Regions from separate parts of the Shewanella sp. BJSY2023SW005 genome, predicted to be linked through region 1. Evidence: predicted binding sites of a transcription regulator. Region 1 holds the regulator's gene; the other holds the start of a gene.
The links. Region 1 encodes sigma-54, which starts transcription at its own class of promoters, with help from an activator protein. Its sites were predicted from a motif close to GTTGGCACGNNNNTNGNNT; they were not measured.

Region 1 (7,827 bases):
TCAGCTTGCACGGGCAATTATTATCCTTCTAAAGTAGGGCATTATGTCCTTGTCAGGGGGGAGCATGCTCGAAACCAAAGGCTTACCGATAGCGACAGATTATCTCGGCGACGAGGTGAGATTTATCCGCCTTTGTTATGACAGTCAGGGCTTGGATATTGAACTGAGTGTTGAGGGCTGCCGGGCATTGGTGCACTTTGACTCTGTGGTTGGCTGTCGGATGCTGGATGAAGGCGATCTGATGGAGTTTTGGACCGAGTGCAGCCTCTCCAATGGCTGGTTGTTCCGTATCTCCAACGGTGGCTGGTATCGCCAGGAGGCCGAACGCAGCGGCTTTATGGCCAGCGCCAATCTCAAGTTGCAGGAATATCTACTGGTGAGCCGCAATGAGTGTGTCTCTGTCTTCTGTGAACAGGATGAACCCAAGGTGCACTGGCTTAAAGACTGACCCGCTATTTTCCACAGTCAGAGGACGAACCTGGTCGCCCTCTGCTATTTCTGCAATTCATCAAGGCCAGAGCTTCAGGCTATCAACACCAAGCCTTCAGCCCATTAGAACCTGAGCCTCAGCTCATTAAAACGAGAGTCGCCAATCCCAGGAAGGCGAACAGGCCTATTACATCCGTCACAGTCGTCAGCACCATGCCGCCGGCCAGCGCAGGGTCTACATTGAGCTTTTTCAGGATCAGCGGAATACTGGCACCTGCGAGACCGGCTACCGTCATATTGATCAACATGGCGCCGCCAATAAGGGCGCCGAGTGCCAGATCGCCTTTCCAGATCCACACGGCAGTGAATACCAGCGCCGACCACAACAGGCCATTGAGAAAGCCGATGGCTAATTCCTTGCCGATAAGCCAGCGGGAGTTGCTCTGGCCTATGTGGCCGAGGGCGATACCGCGGATCACCAGCGCCAGTGTCTGGTTGCCGGCAACGCCGCCCATGCTGGGCACTATGGTCATCAGAATTGCTATAGTGGCGAATTTTTCCAGCGTGCCTTCAAACATATTGCTGACCGAGGCGGCCAGCAGGGCGGCAAACAGGTTGAAGGTCAGCCATAGGGAGCGGCGAAAGGCACTCTTGAACACGGGGCCGAAGGTGTCTTCATCATCGTCCATCCCCGCCATACCCATCATGGAGTGTTCGGCGTCTTCACGGATAACGTCCACCACGTCATCAATGGTGATCCGCCCAAGCAGATGGCCTTCGCTGTCGACCACTGGCGCCGAGACCCAGTCGTGGCGTTCAAACAGTTGGGCCACTTCATTGTCCGGCATGGTGACGGGAATGCTCTCAAGTTCGGGATCCATTATGCTGCGGATCCCGGCGGTGGGATTACAGGTTAGCAGGCTGGAGAGCTTGACGCCGCCGAGTAATATGTCGCGCCTGTCCACCACATAGAGGGTATCAGTGGCTTCAGGCAATTCGCCTCTTTGGCGCAGATAACGCAGCACCACATCGACATTGACGTCAGGCCTCAGGGTCACGGTATCTGTGTTCATCAGACTACCGGCGCTGTCTTCCGGATAAGAGAGCGCCTGTTCGACCCTGGCCCTGTCCTGGGCACTCATGGAGTGCAGTACCTGCTTGTAGAGGGTATCGGGAAGGCTTCGCAGCACATAGGCCAGGTCATCGGTATCCATACCCGCGGTCGCTCGCGCCAAACGCTCAGGACTCATAAGGCTGATCAGCTGGTCTTTCATATCCTCACCCAGCTCTTCGAGGATCTCGCCGCTCTGCTCCTGATCCACCAGTTGCCAGAGTACCTGACGGGTACGCGGCGGTGAAGATTCGAGAATAAAGGCGATATCCGAAGCCGTCATTCGCTGTAGCATGTCGCGCACATGCACGAACATACCACTGCTAAGAGCTTGGTTTAGTTGAGTAAGACGTTGTTCTGTCAGCTCTTGGTCGAGCGCTTCTATTGGCATGCAGTTCCCCCTGTGATGCAAAGCGAGGATATGTTACCTCAAGACTGGGGTGTTATAGAAACAAAGAGTGCAGCGCTAAGGCTTTAGCTGGCTTCGTCGAAACGGGCGTTGATCAGGGCGCAGATAGCGTCCATCGCGGGTTCGGCATCCGGGCCTTCGGCGATGAGGCGAATACTCTTGCCTTGACCTGTTTCCAGCATCAAGAGCCCAAGCACACTGGCGGCCGAGGCTTTTTTCTCGCCTTGGATCAGGGTGATATCGGCTTCGAACTCGCTGGCCAGCACCGCCAGCTTAGTGGCGGCGCGGGCATGCAGGCCCAGCTTATTGACTATGGTGACTTCCCGTTCAACCTTTGCCATTACTCAGCTCCCGGTGACGGGCCTGTACCTTGTGTTTGCTGTTGCCAAAACGCTTGGCGAGCTGCTCAGCGACATAGACAGATCTATGCTGGCCGCCGGTGCAGCCTATGGCTATGGTGAGGTAACTGCGGTTGTTGCGTTCCAGGTGCGGCAGCCAAGTTTCCAATAGATTTTCTATCTGCCAGATAAACTTGTTCACCAGTGGCTGGCGGCTGAGAAACTCCTGCACAGCTTCATCCAGCCCGGTCAGTGGCCTGAGCGCCGGCTCCCAGTGAGGGTTGGGCAGAAAGCGCACATCAAACATGAAGTCGGCTTCCTGAGGCATACCATGCTTAAAGCCGAACGACTCGAAGTTGATCACCAGCTCTTTATCGACACTGCCAAGCAGAATTTCCCGCACTGTGTCACTGAGTTCATAGATGTTCAGCGCCGAGGTGTCTATGTAGTGATCCACCAGTTTCGACATGGGTTCCAGCAGCTTGCCTTCGAGCTTGATGGCATCCTGTAGTGAGACTTTGCTCTTGGACAGGGGGTGCAGTCTGCGGGTTTCGCTGTAGCGCTTCAGCAGCACTTTATCGGAGGCGTTGAGGAAGAAGCTGGTCAGTTGGGTGTTTTCCGGCAAGGCCGCCAACTGTTGTTCCAGCACCTTTTCCTGATCCGGCATATTGCGCACATCTATGCTGATGGCGACCAGATCATTGCTGCCACGGAGGTTTTCCAACAGGCTGCCAATCATGGGCAGGGGGAGATTATCCACACAGTAGTAACCCAGGTCTTCGAGTACCCTGAGGGCAACGGATTTTCCGGAACCGGAGCGGCCTGAGACTATGGCGAGTTTCATCCTGTGATCACCTGATAGAGTTCTGTTTCGTCGCTGGATTTTCGCAACTGCTTGAGTATCGCCTTATCGCTGAGCTTTTCAGCCATGGCGGATAGGGTACTCAGGTGTTGCTGACATTGATCTGCGGGCACCAGGAGGGCGAACAGTATGTCCACCGGCTGGTTGTCTATGGCATCGAAGGCGATAGGCTCTTCGCATTTGACCAGCACGGCAATCGGCTCTGTAATGTCCGGTAGTCTGCCATGCGGAATCGCAATACCATTACCTATACCTGTGCTCCCCATCTTTTCGCGGGCCAAAAGGCTTTCAAAAATCGCTTGAGAGGAAAGGGTGGGGTACTGGGCGCTAGCGAGATCGCTAATCAGCTCCAGTACCTTTTTCTTACTGCCCGGAGTGGCACAGGTAGTGCACTCCGGCCGCAGGATGGTACTCAGTTCCATCGTTAGTGTTTTGTCAGCTTTTCTTTGTGTTTAATGACCTGACGATCCAATTTATCAATCAGAACGTCGATGGCGGCATACATGTCGGCATGTTCAGAAGTTGCATAGACTTCGCCGCCTGTGAGGTGGATCTTGGCTTCGGCTATCTGTTGCAGTTTTTGTACATTGAGCACAACGTGCACATTATTGATCTGTTCGAAATGGCGTTCAAGTTTAGAAAACTTACTTTCCACGTAGTCACGCAGTGAGTCGGTGATCTCGATATGATGTCCTGTCAGGTTGATTTGCATAGAAAGATTCCTCCAATTTCCAACTGTGGATTTATAAACTCTTACGCTGGTTCGACGGTGGTATCATCATAGCCTCGCGATACTTGGCTATGGTGCGTCTTGCAACGTTGATTCCCTGTTCTGCCAGAAGTTGCGCCATCTTGCTGTCGCTCAAAGGCTTCTTCTGGTTTTCCGCTGCCACGAGCTTCTTGATAAAAGCCCTGATCGCCGTGGAAGAGCATTCTCCGCCATCTTCGGTGCCGACATGGCTGGAGAAGAAGTACTTCAATTCAAATATTCCCCTAGGGGTATGCATATACTTTTGAGTGGTGACCCTGGAGATGGTCGATTCATGCATCTCGACCGCCTCGGCAATATCGTTGAGCACCATGGGTTTCATGGCCTCTTCACCATATTCAAAAAATCCCTGCTGGAACTGCACTATACAGTTGGCCACCTTGAGCAGGGTGTCGTTGCGGCTCTCCAGGCTCTTGATAAACCATTTGGCTTCCTGAAGATGACCACGAATAAACTGGCTGTCTGATTGACTGCGGGCGCTACGGGCCATGGCAGCATACTGCTGATTGATCCCGAGTTTGGGCATACAGTCCGGGTTGAGTTCTACTACCCAGCGGCCGTTTTTCTTCCAGACACTGACATCAGGGATCACATATTCCTCGTCCATCGGCTGCACCAGCAAGCCGGGGCGGGGATTGAGACTCTGGATAAGGTTGATGGCGTCACGCAGTTGATCTTCCTTGAGCTTGGTCTTGCGCATCAGGGTGCGGAAGTCACGGGCGGCAATGAGATCCAGATGTTCGTCAATCAACAAGCGGGCGTCGGCCAGATGTGGGGTGTCGGTGTTGAACTGTTGCAACTGGATCAGCAGGCATTCGCGCAGATCTCTGGAGGCGATGCCGACAGGGTCAAAGTGCTGGATCCGCTTGAGTACTGCCTCGACTTCATCGAGCTCAATCTCAGGGTTGCCCATGGCTTCGAGGATCTCCTCTGTGCTCTGGGTCAGATAGCCCTGCTCGTCGATGGCATCAATAATGGCGGTGGCAATGGCGTCGTCGGTATCGGAAAACGGGGTCAGGTTCTTCTGCCATTCCAGATGTTCATAGAGACCTTCGCTGGTTTCACCCTGGAAGGGCATATCATCTTCACGGCCCATGGCCGGCCCTGAGGCGCTGGCGGCGGTAAAGACTTCGTCCCAGGTGGTATCCATAGGCAGCTCATCCGGCATAGACTCATTGTTCAATGCCTCTGAGGTTTCTACCGTGGAACCATCTTCCTGCTTGGCGCTCAACTCGCCGGCGTCGTTTTCCTTGTGGTTGTCGTCGATAGCGTCATCCTGGTTGTCCTCGGCCATTTCCAACAGAGGGTTGGCTTCCAAGGCTTCCTGGATTTCCTGCTGCAGCTCAAGGGACGACAGTTGCAGCAGGCGAATAGCCTGTTGCAACTGAGGTGTCATGGTCAACTGTTGACCCAGTTTGAGCTGGAGTGACGCTTTCATTATACCGCTAATCCCTACTCGTTATTTTTCAAGGAAAAAATTCAATAATAACAAACTATAATACCCGGAATTGCCACCGGATGACATGATCCTAACTATAGCCTGAATTGTTCGCCTAAGTACACAGCACGCACTTGCTGGTTGTCCAAGATTTCAGCGGGTGTGCCCTCGGCGATCAACTGCCCATGGCTGACTATGTAGGCTCGCTCACAAACGTCGAGTGTTTCGCGAACATTGTGGTCTGTGATCAGCACCCCCAAACCGCGGGACTTAAGCTGTTCGATGATTTTCTTGATATCGATAACTGAGATGGGATCCACACCGGCGAACGGCTCATCCAGCAAAATGAACTGTGGATTGGCGGCCAATGCCCGGGCGATTTCCACCCGGCGGCGTTCGCCGCCGGAGAGGGACATCCCCAGGCTGTCACGTATGTGGGTAATATGGAATTCTTCCAGCAACTGTTCGAGTTGTTCCTCGCGCTCGTCGCTGTTGAGTTCTTTGCGGGTTTGCAGCACGGCCATGATGTTGTCATGCACCGACAGCTTGCGGAAAATACTGGCTTCCTGTGGCAGGTAGCCTATGCCTTTACGGGCTCGCAGGTGCATGGGATCCAGGGTCAGCTCGTCGTCGTCAATGAAGATACGGCCCTTGTCACTCTGTACCAGCCCAACCACCATGTAGAAGGTGGTGGTCTTGCCAGCCCCGTTGGGGCCCAGCAGCCCCACGATTTGGCCGGTATTGACCGACAGGCTGACGTCTTTGACGACGTTGCGTTTCTTGTAACTCTTTGCCAGATTCTGTGCCGTCAGGGTGCTGGTCATTGCGGCTCCTGCTGCTGTTCTTTCTTGTTGAGATCCTGATAGTTTTCCGGCTGGATAACAGTGGTTACCCTGTCTTGGCCTTTGCCGCTGCTTTCCGCTTCCAGCTGCTGCTTGTTGATGTCGTAGACTATCTTCTCGGCGGTTACTTCGCTGCCGTCTTGTTCTACTTTGGCCTGGCCCAGCAGGGTCATGATACGACTGTCTATGTTGTAGTGGATCTCTTTGGCCTTGGCACTGGCCAGACGGCCGTCTTCCAGTTTCTGGGTATAGGTAGCGGGTGAGCCCTTGGCCACCAGGATCCGCTCGCCACTCTTGTCTTCTGTGTAAGCCGTGAGTTCATCGGCCAGCAGTTTCAAACTGCCCTGGGTGACTGTGACAGGCCCGCCGTATACCACACGCTTGTTTTTGATATCGGCAAACTGATTGGCGGCGCTGATCTCCACTTTTTGCAGCAGATCTTCTTCAATGGCCACTGCCGACAGGCTTGTGATGCACAAGAGGGCACCGATAAAAAGCTTACTTGGTTTCATAGGTTCCTTTCACCTGACTGGTCAGCTTCACTTGCTGAGCATTGAGATCGGCGTACAGGCCGGATCCCTTGATATTAAAGTCTTTGCCTTCGATCAGGATCTCGCGATCTGAGGTCATGATCATGGTGTCCAGATCCAGCTCCACATAACTGGTTTTCAGGCTCTGGATCGGTTCATTGGGGCTAATGGCGTCGATGATAACATTATTTTCAAGTACAACTCGGTTACTCTTGCGATTGAGCCTGCCCTCGTTGGCAGACAGACGCCACTGTGCCTCGCCCTTGTCCGGATAGACCAGATAAACCGGTTGGTTGAAGAAGGTCTTTTCACTGGCTTCATAATGTTCCATGTGCGCTGCGGCGACCCTACTGGCGACATTGCCCTGCTCATCAAAGTTGACCGAGCGCAGGTCATCGGCGACAAAGTCAGGCCGCACCACATCCACAGGCGCCTCACTCTGTTGAGCGTTACGCTTGTTCTGCACCTGCCAGTAAAGGATAAGTGCAGTGGAGAAAAACAAAATAATGGCCAGGGTGACCCTATTCATATACTCATTCCGTGGGCATTTTCAAATTTGTCCTGACTGAGCAGGATAAGATCCGCCAGCTCCCGGAGTGCACCATGGCCGCCGGCAATCTGAGTGACCATGTGGCAGTGCTGCCTTACCCAAGGATGGCCATCGGCTACGCAAACCGCCAGCCCAACTTGCTTCATCACCGGCAAGTCGACAATGTCGTCACCTATATAGGCCACTTGTTCAGGCTCGAGGTCATAGTGATTAAGCAGCGCCTCATAGGGCTCCAGCTTGTTGTCTATGCCTTGATAAATCTTGTCTACCCCCAGGGCCGTCATGCGGTTTTCGACTATCTGGGACTTGCGGCCGGTGATCACCGCCACCTGAATGCCGCAGGACAGCAGCGAGCGCACCCCATAGCCATCGCGGGTATGGAAGGCCTTCAGCTCTTCGCCGCTGTTGCTCATATAGATGCGGCCATCGGAGAAGACACCGTCGACATCACAGATAAGCAGTTTGATTTTGGCGGCTCTTTGCCAGTTATCTTCGCTTATGGGCCCGTAAAAACCTTGATGACTCATCAGATAACCCCCGCCTTGACCA
Region 2 (7,827 bases), on a different contig from region 1:
CAGGTGGCGGCGGCATAGTGATTGTCGAAGAGTTGGAGCACGCGCTGGCCCGTGGCGCCAAGATTTATGCCGAAGTCATCGGCTACGGCGCTTCATCAGACGGTTATGACATGGTTGCCCCAAGCGGTGAAGGTGCGGTGCGCTGCATGAAGATGGCGCTGGAGTCAGTAGATACACCTATCGATTATGTTAACACTCACGGTACTTCTACCCCTGTCGGTGATGTGCGTGAACTGGAAGCCTTGCGTGAAGTTTTCGACGGCCAGATGCCGGCGATTGCCTCAACCAAGTCGCTGACAGGGCATGCCCTGGGCGCAGCCGGTGTTCATGAGGCTATATACAGCCTGTTGATGCTTGAAGGTGGGTTTATCGCGCCTTCCATCAATATCGACAATCTGGACGCGGCCGCAGAAGGTATGCCAATTGTGCGTGAATACCGTGACGCCGAGCTCAACACTGTTATGAGCAATAGCTTCGGTTTCGGCGGCACCAACGCCACACTGGTGATGCGCAAGTACAAGTAAGCGCCTTGATTCAGTGAAACAAGAAGGAAGCCGAATGGCTTCCTTCTTTGCTTGTGAGCTGACGCAGAACTTGTTAGTAGCTTCCTTAAATGTGCGCCGGACTCAGACAAGTCTGCAGGCCGCTGATAGAATAGCGGCTTAATCCACAACAGAGCAGGAAAGTCGATGAAGTTGGTGGTTGATGAAAACATGCCCTATGTGCAGCCCTTGTTTGCCGAGCTGGGGGAGATAGTGGCCGTTGATGGTCGTCATCTGGATGCGGCCACAGTGGCCGATGCCGATGTCTTGCTGGTGCGCTCGGTCACCAAGGTCAATGAGGCGCTGCTGGCAGGCGCACATAAACTTAAGTTTGTCGGCAGTGCCACCATAGGGACAGATCATGTGGACAAGGCTTATCTGGCGTCCCGTAATATTCCCTTTTCCAATGCCCCAGGTTGTAATGCCACCGCAGTTGGCGAGTATGCTTTTATCGCCATGTTGGAGTTGGCCAACAGATTTGATACTCAGCTCAAGGGCAAAACCGTTGGCATAGTTGGCGCCGGCAATACCGGCTCGGCGCTGGCGCGCTGCCTTGAAGCCTACGGAATCAATACCTTGCTCTGCGACCCCTTTCTGGCCAAGGCTGGAGACAGCCGCCGTTTTGTCAGCCTGGATGAACTGATTGCCGGCGCCGATATTGTTAGTCTGCACGTACCTCTGACCCGGGAGGGCGACCATCCTACTTGGTATCTGTTTGACGAGCAGCGACTAGAGACATTGAAACCCGGCTGCTGGTTGCTTAACTGCTGCCGCGGTGAAGTGATAGACAATCGCGCGCTGATCCGGGTCAAGGGCAAGCGGCCTGACCTCAAGTTGGTACTGGATGTTTGGCAAGGGGAGCCCAACCCCATGATGGAACTGGTGCCTTTGGTGGAGTTTGGCACCCCGCATATTGCCGGTTACAGCCTGGAAGGCAAGGCCCGGGGCACTTTCATGTTATATCAGGCCTTGATGGCGATACTCAATCGCCCGGCGGACAAGTCGCTTGCCACTCTATTGCCCGAGCGCTGGAATTCCCGGCTCGATATCAGCAGTATGCCAGATGAAAAGGCATTGTTGTCTCTATGCCGATTTATTTATGATCTACGTGATGACGATGAAAAATTCCGGAAAATGCTGAAAAACCCCGCAGGTTTTGATGACATGAGAAAAAATCACCGCCATAGGCGAGAATTCAGTGCTTTGACTCTTTCAAACGCCGGGGGTTCTGGGGTAGATTGGTTGTCTCATTTAGGTTTTTCAGGAGTCGGTCTGTAAATGTCGCAGGAATTTAACGTTGTCGTATTGGGTGCCTCCGGGGCTGTGGGTCAAACCATGATAGAAATCCTTGAGGAGCGTAACTTCCCGGTGGCGAATCTGTTTCCACTGGCCAGCACTCGCAGCGCCGGTGAAACTGTGAGTTTTCACGGTAAACAGGTAGAGATCCTCGATGTGGAGAGCTTCGACTGGACTCAGGCGCAGATAGGCTTCTTCTCTGCCGGTGGCGATGTCTCGGCCAAGTGGGCGCCGATAGCGGCCGATGCCGGTTGTGTGGTGATAGATAACACCTCACACTACCGTTACGACCTGGATATTCCATTGGTTATTCCAGAGGTCAATCCACAGGCGATTGCCGACTTCCGTAACCGTAATATTATCGCCAATCCCAACTGCTCAACCATTCAGATGTTGGTGGCGCTCAAGCCTATCTATGATGCCTTTGGGATCAGCCGTATCAATGTGGCCACTTATCAGTCGGTTTCCGGTACAGGCAAAAAGGCGATTGAAGAGCTGGCGGGTCAATCTGCCAAGCTGCTGCAGGGCTTGCCTTCAGAGCCCAAGGTTTATGATAAGCAGATAGCTTTCAACGTGTTGCCGCATATAGATAAGTTTATGGAAAATGGCTACACCAAAGAAGAGATGAAGATGGTTTGGGAAACCCAGAAGATCCTCGGCGACAGCGAGGTTTTGGTGAACCCTACCGCGGTACGGGTACCTGTGTTTTATGGCCATTCGGAAGCGATTCATATCGAAACGCTGCAACCGGTTGATGCCGCGGAAGTCAAGGCGGTATTGCGGGATGCCGAAGGCGTGGTGCTGTTTGAAGATGATGATGATTATCCGACAGCTGTCACCGAAGGTGCCGGTAGTGACCCTGTGTATGTCGGCCGGGTGCGCAAGGATATTTCCCACGATCTGGGTATAGATCTTTGGGTGGTCTCTGACAATATCCGCAAGGGCGCGGCGCTCAACAGTGTACAGATAGGCGAGATCTTAATCCGCGATTATCTGTAAGGAAGGTGCGAATAAGTCCTCGCGGCACTCTGGCTTACACAGCAATTGGCGTTCAAGGCATCTGACTGAAGACATGCCGGGGCCTGTCGAAGTCGGATAACGCAGAGAGCCGGTTGCTGTGCAAGCCCCGAAGGGCGTGGCTTACAGTCCTGCCTGCTGTGTTGTGCTTCTTGCAAAGGACTAAGGCCATTTGCTGCGAACCACGCCTTGCATCCAGGCCTGTAAGCCGACGCAGAGCACGCATGGGACTTGTTTGCACCTTCCCTAACACTCTAAGAACTCTTTGTTTCTGTTGAAAAAGCCTGCAAGCAGCAGGCTTTTTTTGTTTTGCAAATGTGAACAGTAGCAGGGCGGACATTTCTGGTTTATAGTAATCTCAATAAATACAAATGCCTAAAGCCAGTCGTCAGTTGGCGAAACCAGCGCTTGAAAGGGAAGAATGGATGAACTTTCGCACTTCATATCTTGTTGGCCTGATGGCCGCTTTTTTTGCCCTGAACCAAGGTACTCTCATTGAACCCGCCCATGCAGAAGGCCTGAAAATTACCGGCCCTGATGGTCAGGTGCGCCAACAGGTACGCCAGTATGGTCCGACTACGCCATCAGACACCTTCTGGAGCATTGCCCAGAAAGTCAGACCGGATTCCAGTGTCAGCATCTATCAGGTCATGGCCGCTATATTTGAGGCCAACCCGCACGCCTTCACCTCCAATAATTATAACAGCCTGGAACGGGGCATGATACTGCTGATCCCTTCCAAAGAGGTGATGCAGGCTATTCCCCAGAGTATGGCCAGAGCCCGTGCCGAGCAGGACGACAAGAGCTGGTCTTCCGGTAAGCCGCTAAAAGCAGATGATGGCAAAATTGAAACTGCCAAAGCCCCCGAGCGTGAAAGCCAAGCCGCAAAAGAGCCAACGTCGGCCACCCAAACTCCAACGGCGGCGCAGCCATCCAAGGTAGCTACAAGTGCCAAGGAAAACAGCGCGCAGCCGAAAGTCAGTGAGCCATCGACTGAGCCAACTCAAGTGGCTGCAGACAAATCGCCAGCCACCACAACCGAAAAAGCAGCCACGGAAGCAACTCCGGAAACGGCCGACGACAACAGCATTGAAGCGCTGCAGAGCCGCAATCTGAGCCTGACCGATGAACTGGGACGCGCGCAGGACATGCTCACAGTGGCCAATACCGATAACCAAGGGCTGCAAGCGCAAATCGATGAACTGAATCAGCGTCTGTCTGTGTTGGAAGAATCGCTGCAGGCCAGCAAAAAGCAGGAGCAGCAACTCAAAGCCGAAAATGCTGAACTCAAGCAGCAACTTCAAGCTGCCAGCACTACGGCTAATGAGCCGGACGACCTCTGGCGCAGCCTGATGGACAACCCGTTGTTACTGGCCCTGGCCGCGGCCATACCCGCGGTACTGCTGTTGTTATTGCTATGGAGCATGCTGCGCCGCAGACGTAAACAGAGTGATGCCCAAGCACCACAGACCGAAGCGGCTCCAATGGCTGCCGCGGCTGTCGCCGGCGCGGCCACAGCCGAGATGGCCAATGCCGACGATGAATTGGCGGTGCATCTGGATGATGATCCGGACGATTCCATTGATTCACTGCTGGATGTCGACAGCTCAGCGCTGCAGCCTGAGCCGGAAGTTGAGAGTGACAACGAGCAGATGGACATGGCGCAGGAGATGTTCATCGACTCGGGAGAGGGGGATGACACCCAAGAGGCCGAAGATGAAGGCCAGTCCCTCGATGATCTCTGGGCCGAAGCCATGGGCGAGCAGGAGTCGGGTGAGCAGGAAGACGCCGCAGAGGAAGACTTGGACTCACTGCTGGCCGGATTGGACGATACCGATAAACAGGAAACCATTCCTGAAGAGTTGCAGGCCGAAAGTGTTCCAGCATCAGAGCCTGAGCTCAGTGAAACCTTACCCGAAGATGTGACGGCTGCTTTCGAGCAGAGCTTTGAAGCCGAGCTTGAACAGAATCTCAATATCGAACCCGAAGAGCAGAGTTCCGAGCCTGAATTGGATACAGAGCTGCAGAGTTTGGATCTGGAGAGCCAGGCCGATGACAGCGCAGTAGTCATTGATGAGGATGAAGATCTCAGTGCTGCCATCGCTGCCGAATTGGCCGAAGATGAACAGGCTGAAGAGACTCTGGATGAGACACAGGAAGCCGATCTCGATGCGCTGCTGGCCGGGTTTGACGTCAATGAAAACACAGAACCTCAAATTGAAGACGATAGTAAGATTGAAGCCGAGGAAGATCTCAGCGCTGCCATTGCTGCCGAGCTGGATGAGGATGACTCAGCTGATACCGAGCTGGGCGAAGAAGCTGACATTGATGCCTTGTTGGCTGGATTCGACTCGCCGGCAGCAGAGAGCACTGAAACGGAAGACTTAAGTGACGCTATCGCCGCAGAGCTTGAAGATGACAATGTTGCCATAGACTCCAGCGATACAGAGGCAGACATAGATGCCTTGCTGGCAGGCTTCGATGACTTGGGCGATGCTGTCGAGACTCAGGAAGCTGAAGCAGAGCCGGTTCAAGCTGAGGAAGAGAGTGAAGATCTGGACGCCTTGTTGGCTGGGCTTGCGGATGACGTAATTGCGATAGATAACGTTGATGAGGCGATAGCTGAGACTGACGAGGAAGATAGCTCAGAGGTTGAGTCGGATGATGCCACTGAGCGCAGCGATGCCGAATTGGATGCCATGCTGGCAGGCTTGTCGCAGGCTGAGGACTTGGATGAGCCTAAGAAGTCCGATGAAACCGATACTTTAGCCGATGAGAGCAGGGATACCGACAGCGAGCCACAAAGCGCTCAACGCAGCGACAAGGATTCCGGCTTCTTCGACGATCTCAAGGCCGGCAGCAAGAGCCATGATCCCCATATTCTTGAGTGGGAGCCCTCCGCACCCAAAGAGCCTTTGGTTGAGGAAGAGCCCTCAGCGCAAGAAAAGCAAGAGCCCTCAGTGCAAGAAGAGCCTTCAGCGCAAGAAAAGCAAGAGCCCTCAGTGCAAGAAGAGCCTTCAGCCATAGAAGAGCTCTTGGCTCAAGAAGAACTCTCTAATCAGGAACAGGCTGCTGATGTTGAAGACAGCGTAACAGATACCGAGCAGGCTCTGGATATTGACCTGGCCCAGGATACTGACGACAGTGACAAGAGCCTGAGCGACGATGACCTGTTGGCCGCTTTTTCTGAAAACGTTGCCAAGGAAGCGGAGGCGGATGAGGAATTCAGTCTCGAACTGGATGATGATGACTCGCTGGATCTCGAAGACCATAAACTGACAGTGGATGAAGCGCTTGCGGCCCTCGATGCCAAAGAAAAAGGCAAGGTGGCTTCCAGCATGGTACCTGAGCACGATCTCAGCGCCTTCCAGAAGGAAAACGGTTTTATCGATATTGAGCGCCTGCTCAGTGAAGCCGACGAAGGCAACAGTGATACCGACCCCTACAAGGAGCTGGATGTGGATATGGGTGAGCTCGACTCCCTCGTTGGCGCCGCCGCTATGGTCGATGTCGATGATGAGGAAAACTCTGTCAATGCCAAGCTGGACTTGGCGCGGGCCTATATCGAAATCGATGACAAAGACAGCGCCAAGGCATTGCTTAAAGAGGTGGAGCTGGACGGCAACGCCCGTCAGCAAGAGGAAGCTGCAGCCCTGATAAAAACCTTGGGCTAGAGCTCAATCAATACTCAAACGGCGCCTGGAGCGCCGTTTTTTATGCAGTCTGTTGCTTGTCCGGGCTTTTTCTTGGAGGCGAATGCCCGCTCTGTGGTAGAATTCGCCGCCTTGAGATCAGGGGAGAAACAGATGCGTATTGCGTTGGGTATCGAATATGACGGCAGCGGCTATTATGGTTGGCAGCGCCAGGCCGAAGTGGATTCAGTTCAGGGGCAGTTGGAGCGGGCCTTATCCATGGTCGCCAATGAGCCGATAGCACTGCAATGCGCCGGTCGCACCGATGCCGGGGTACACGCCACCGGGCAAGTGGTGCATTTTGATACTTCTGCCGTGCGTAAAGAAGGCGCCTGGACCCTGGGCGTCAATGCCAATCTGCCGGACAATATCGCGGTGCGCTGGGCCAAAGAGGTGGATGACAGTTTTCATGCCCGCTTTTCGGCAACCGCTCGCCGCTACCGCTATATCATCTACAACCACAATTTCCGTCCCGGCATTTTGCGTGGTGGCGTCAGCCATTATCACGGTGACCTAGACGAGCAGAAGATGCATCAGGCGGCTCAGTATCTGCTGGGCGAGCGCGACTTCACCAGTTTCAGGGCGATCCAATGTCAGTCGCGCACCCCGTTTCGCAATGTGCACAGGGTCAGTGTGACCCGCCAGGGCATGTATGTGATAGTGGATATCGAAGCCAATGCCTTTTTGCATCACATGGTGCGCAATATTGTCGGCTCGCTGCTGGAAGTGGGGCTTGGCAATCAGCCGCTGGATTGGCTGGGACAGTTGCTGGAGCTCAAAGACAGAACCCAGGCTGCCCCCACGGCCAAACCCAATGGCCTCTATCTGGTGCATGTCAGCTATCCTGAGCAATATCAACTGCCCAAGTTGGCCATGGGCCCACTGTTTATGCCGGACTGAAACCGTTAGCATGCTGTTGCCGCTACGCTTTTGCTTGCGGCAACATCAAGATTTAAGGGAAGAATCAAATGTCGCAATCATCCGCTCATCCGCATCAGCTACCGGGAGCCAACGCTCCTTTGTCTGTTTGGCTGGACTACCTGCTGGCCATTCATCCGACCGAAATCGATATGGGGCTCGAGCGGGTCACCCAAGTTGCCACCAGGCTCGGGGTGCTGTCACTGGGCAGCACCAAGGTGATCACAGTTGCCGGTACCAATGGCAAGGGCAGCACCTGCCGTATGCTGGAGCAGATCATGCGCGCGGCGGGTTATCGGATCGGGGTTTACAGCTCGCCCCATATCATCAATTACAATGAGCGGGTGCGAATAGACGACGTC

Region 2: the regulator sigma-54 is predicted to act here: its motif matches at 3,247-3,265, upstream of ACMHXI_RS10430 (FimV/HubP family polar landmark protein).

Annotation. Positions count from the first base shown of each region.
Region 1 is NZ_JBKORJ010000023.1:26,820-34,646, forward strand. Features, by position in the region: gene ACMHXI_RS06275 (hypothetical protein) at 65-448, shown strand; gene mgtE (magnesium transporter) at 567-1,931, opposite strand; gene ACMHXI_RS06285 (HPr family phosphocarrier protein) at 2,015-2,290, opposite strand; gene rapZ (RNase adapter RapZ) at 2,277-3,131, opposite strand; gene ptsN (PTS IIA-like nitrogen regulatory protein PtsN) at 3,128-3,571, opposite strand; gene hpf (ribosome hibernation promoting factor) at 3,574-3,861, opposite strand; gene ACMHXI_RS06305 (RNA polymerase factor sigma-54) at 3,893-5,356, opposite strand; gene lptB (LPS export ABC transporter ATP-binding protein) at 5,452-6,180, opposite strand; gene lptA (lipopolysaccharide transport periplasmic protein LptA) at 6,177-6,710, opposite strand; gene lptC (LPS export ABC transporter periplasmic protein LptC) at 6,697-7,257, opposite strand; gene kdsC (3-deoxy-manno-octulosonate-8-phosphatase KdsC) at 7,254-7,805, opposite strand; gene ACMHXI_RS06330 (KpsF/GutQ family sugar-phosphate isomerase) at 7,805-7,827, opposite strand, start outside.
Region 2 is NZ_JBKORJ010000030.1:218,340-226,166, reverse strand. Features, by position in the region: gene fabB (beta-ketoacyl-ACP synthase I) at 1-524, shown strand, start outside; gene ACMHXI_RS10440 (4-phosphoerythronate dehydrogenase) at 690-1,820, shown strand; gene ACMHXI_RS10435 (aspartate-semialdehyde dehydrogenase) at 1,821-2,837, shown strand; gene ACMHXI_RS10430 (FimV/HubP family polar landmark protein) at 3,281-6,529, shown strand; gene truA (tRNA pseudouridine(38-40) synthase TruA) at 6,662-7,447, shown strand; gene folC (bifunctional tetrahydrofolate synthase/dihydrofolate synthase) at 7,516-7,827, shown strand, end outside.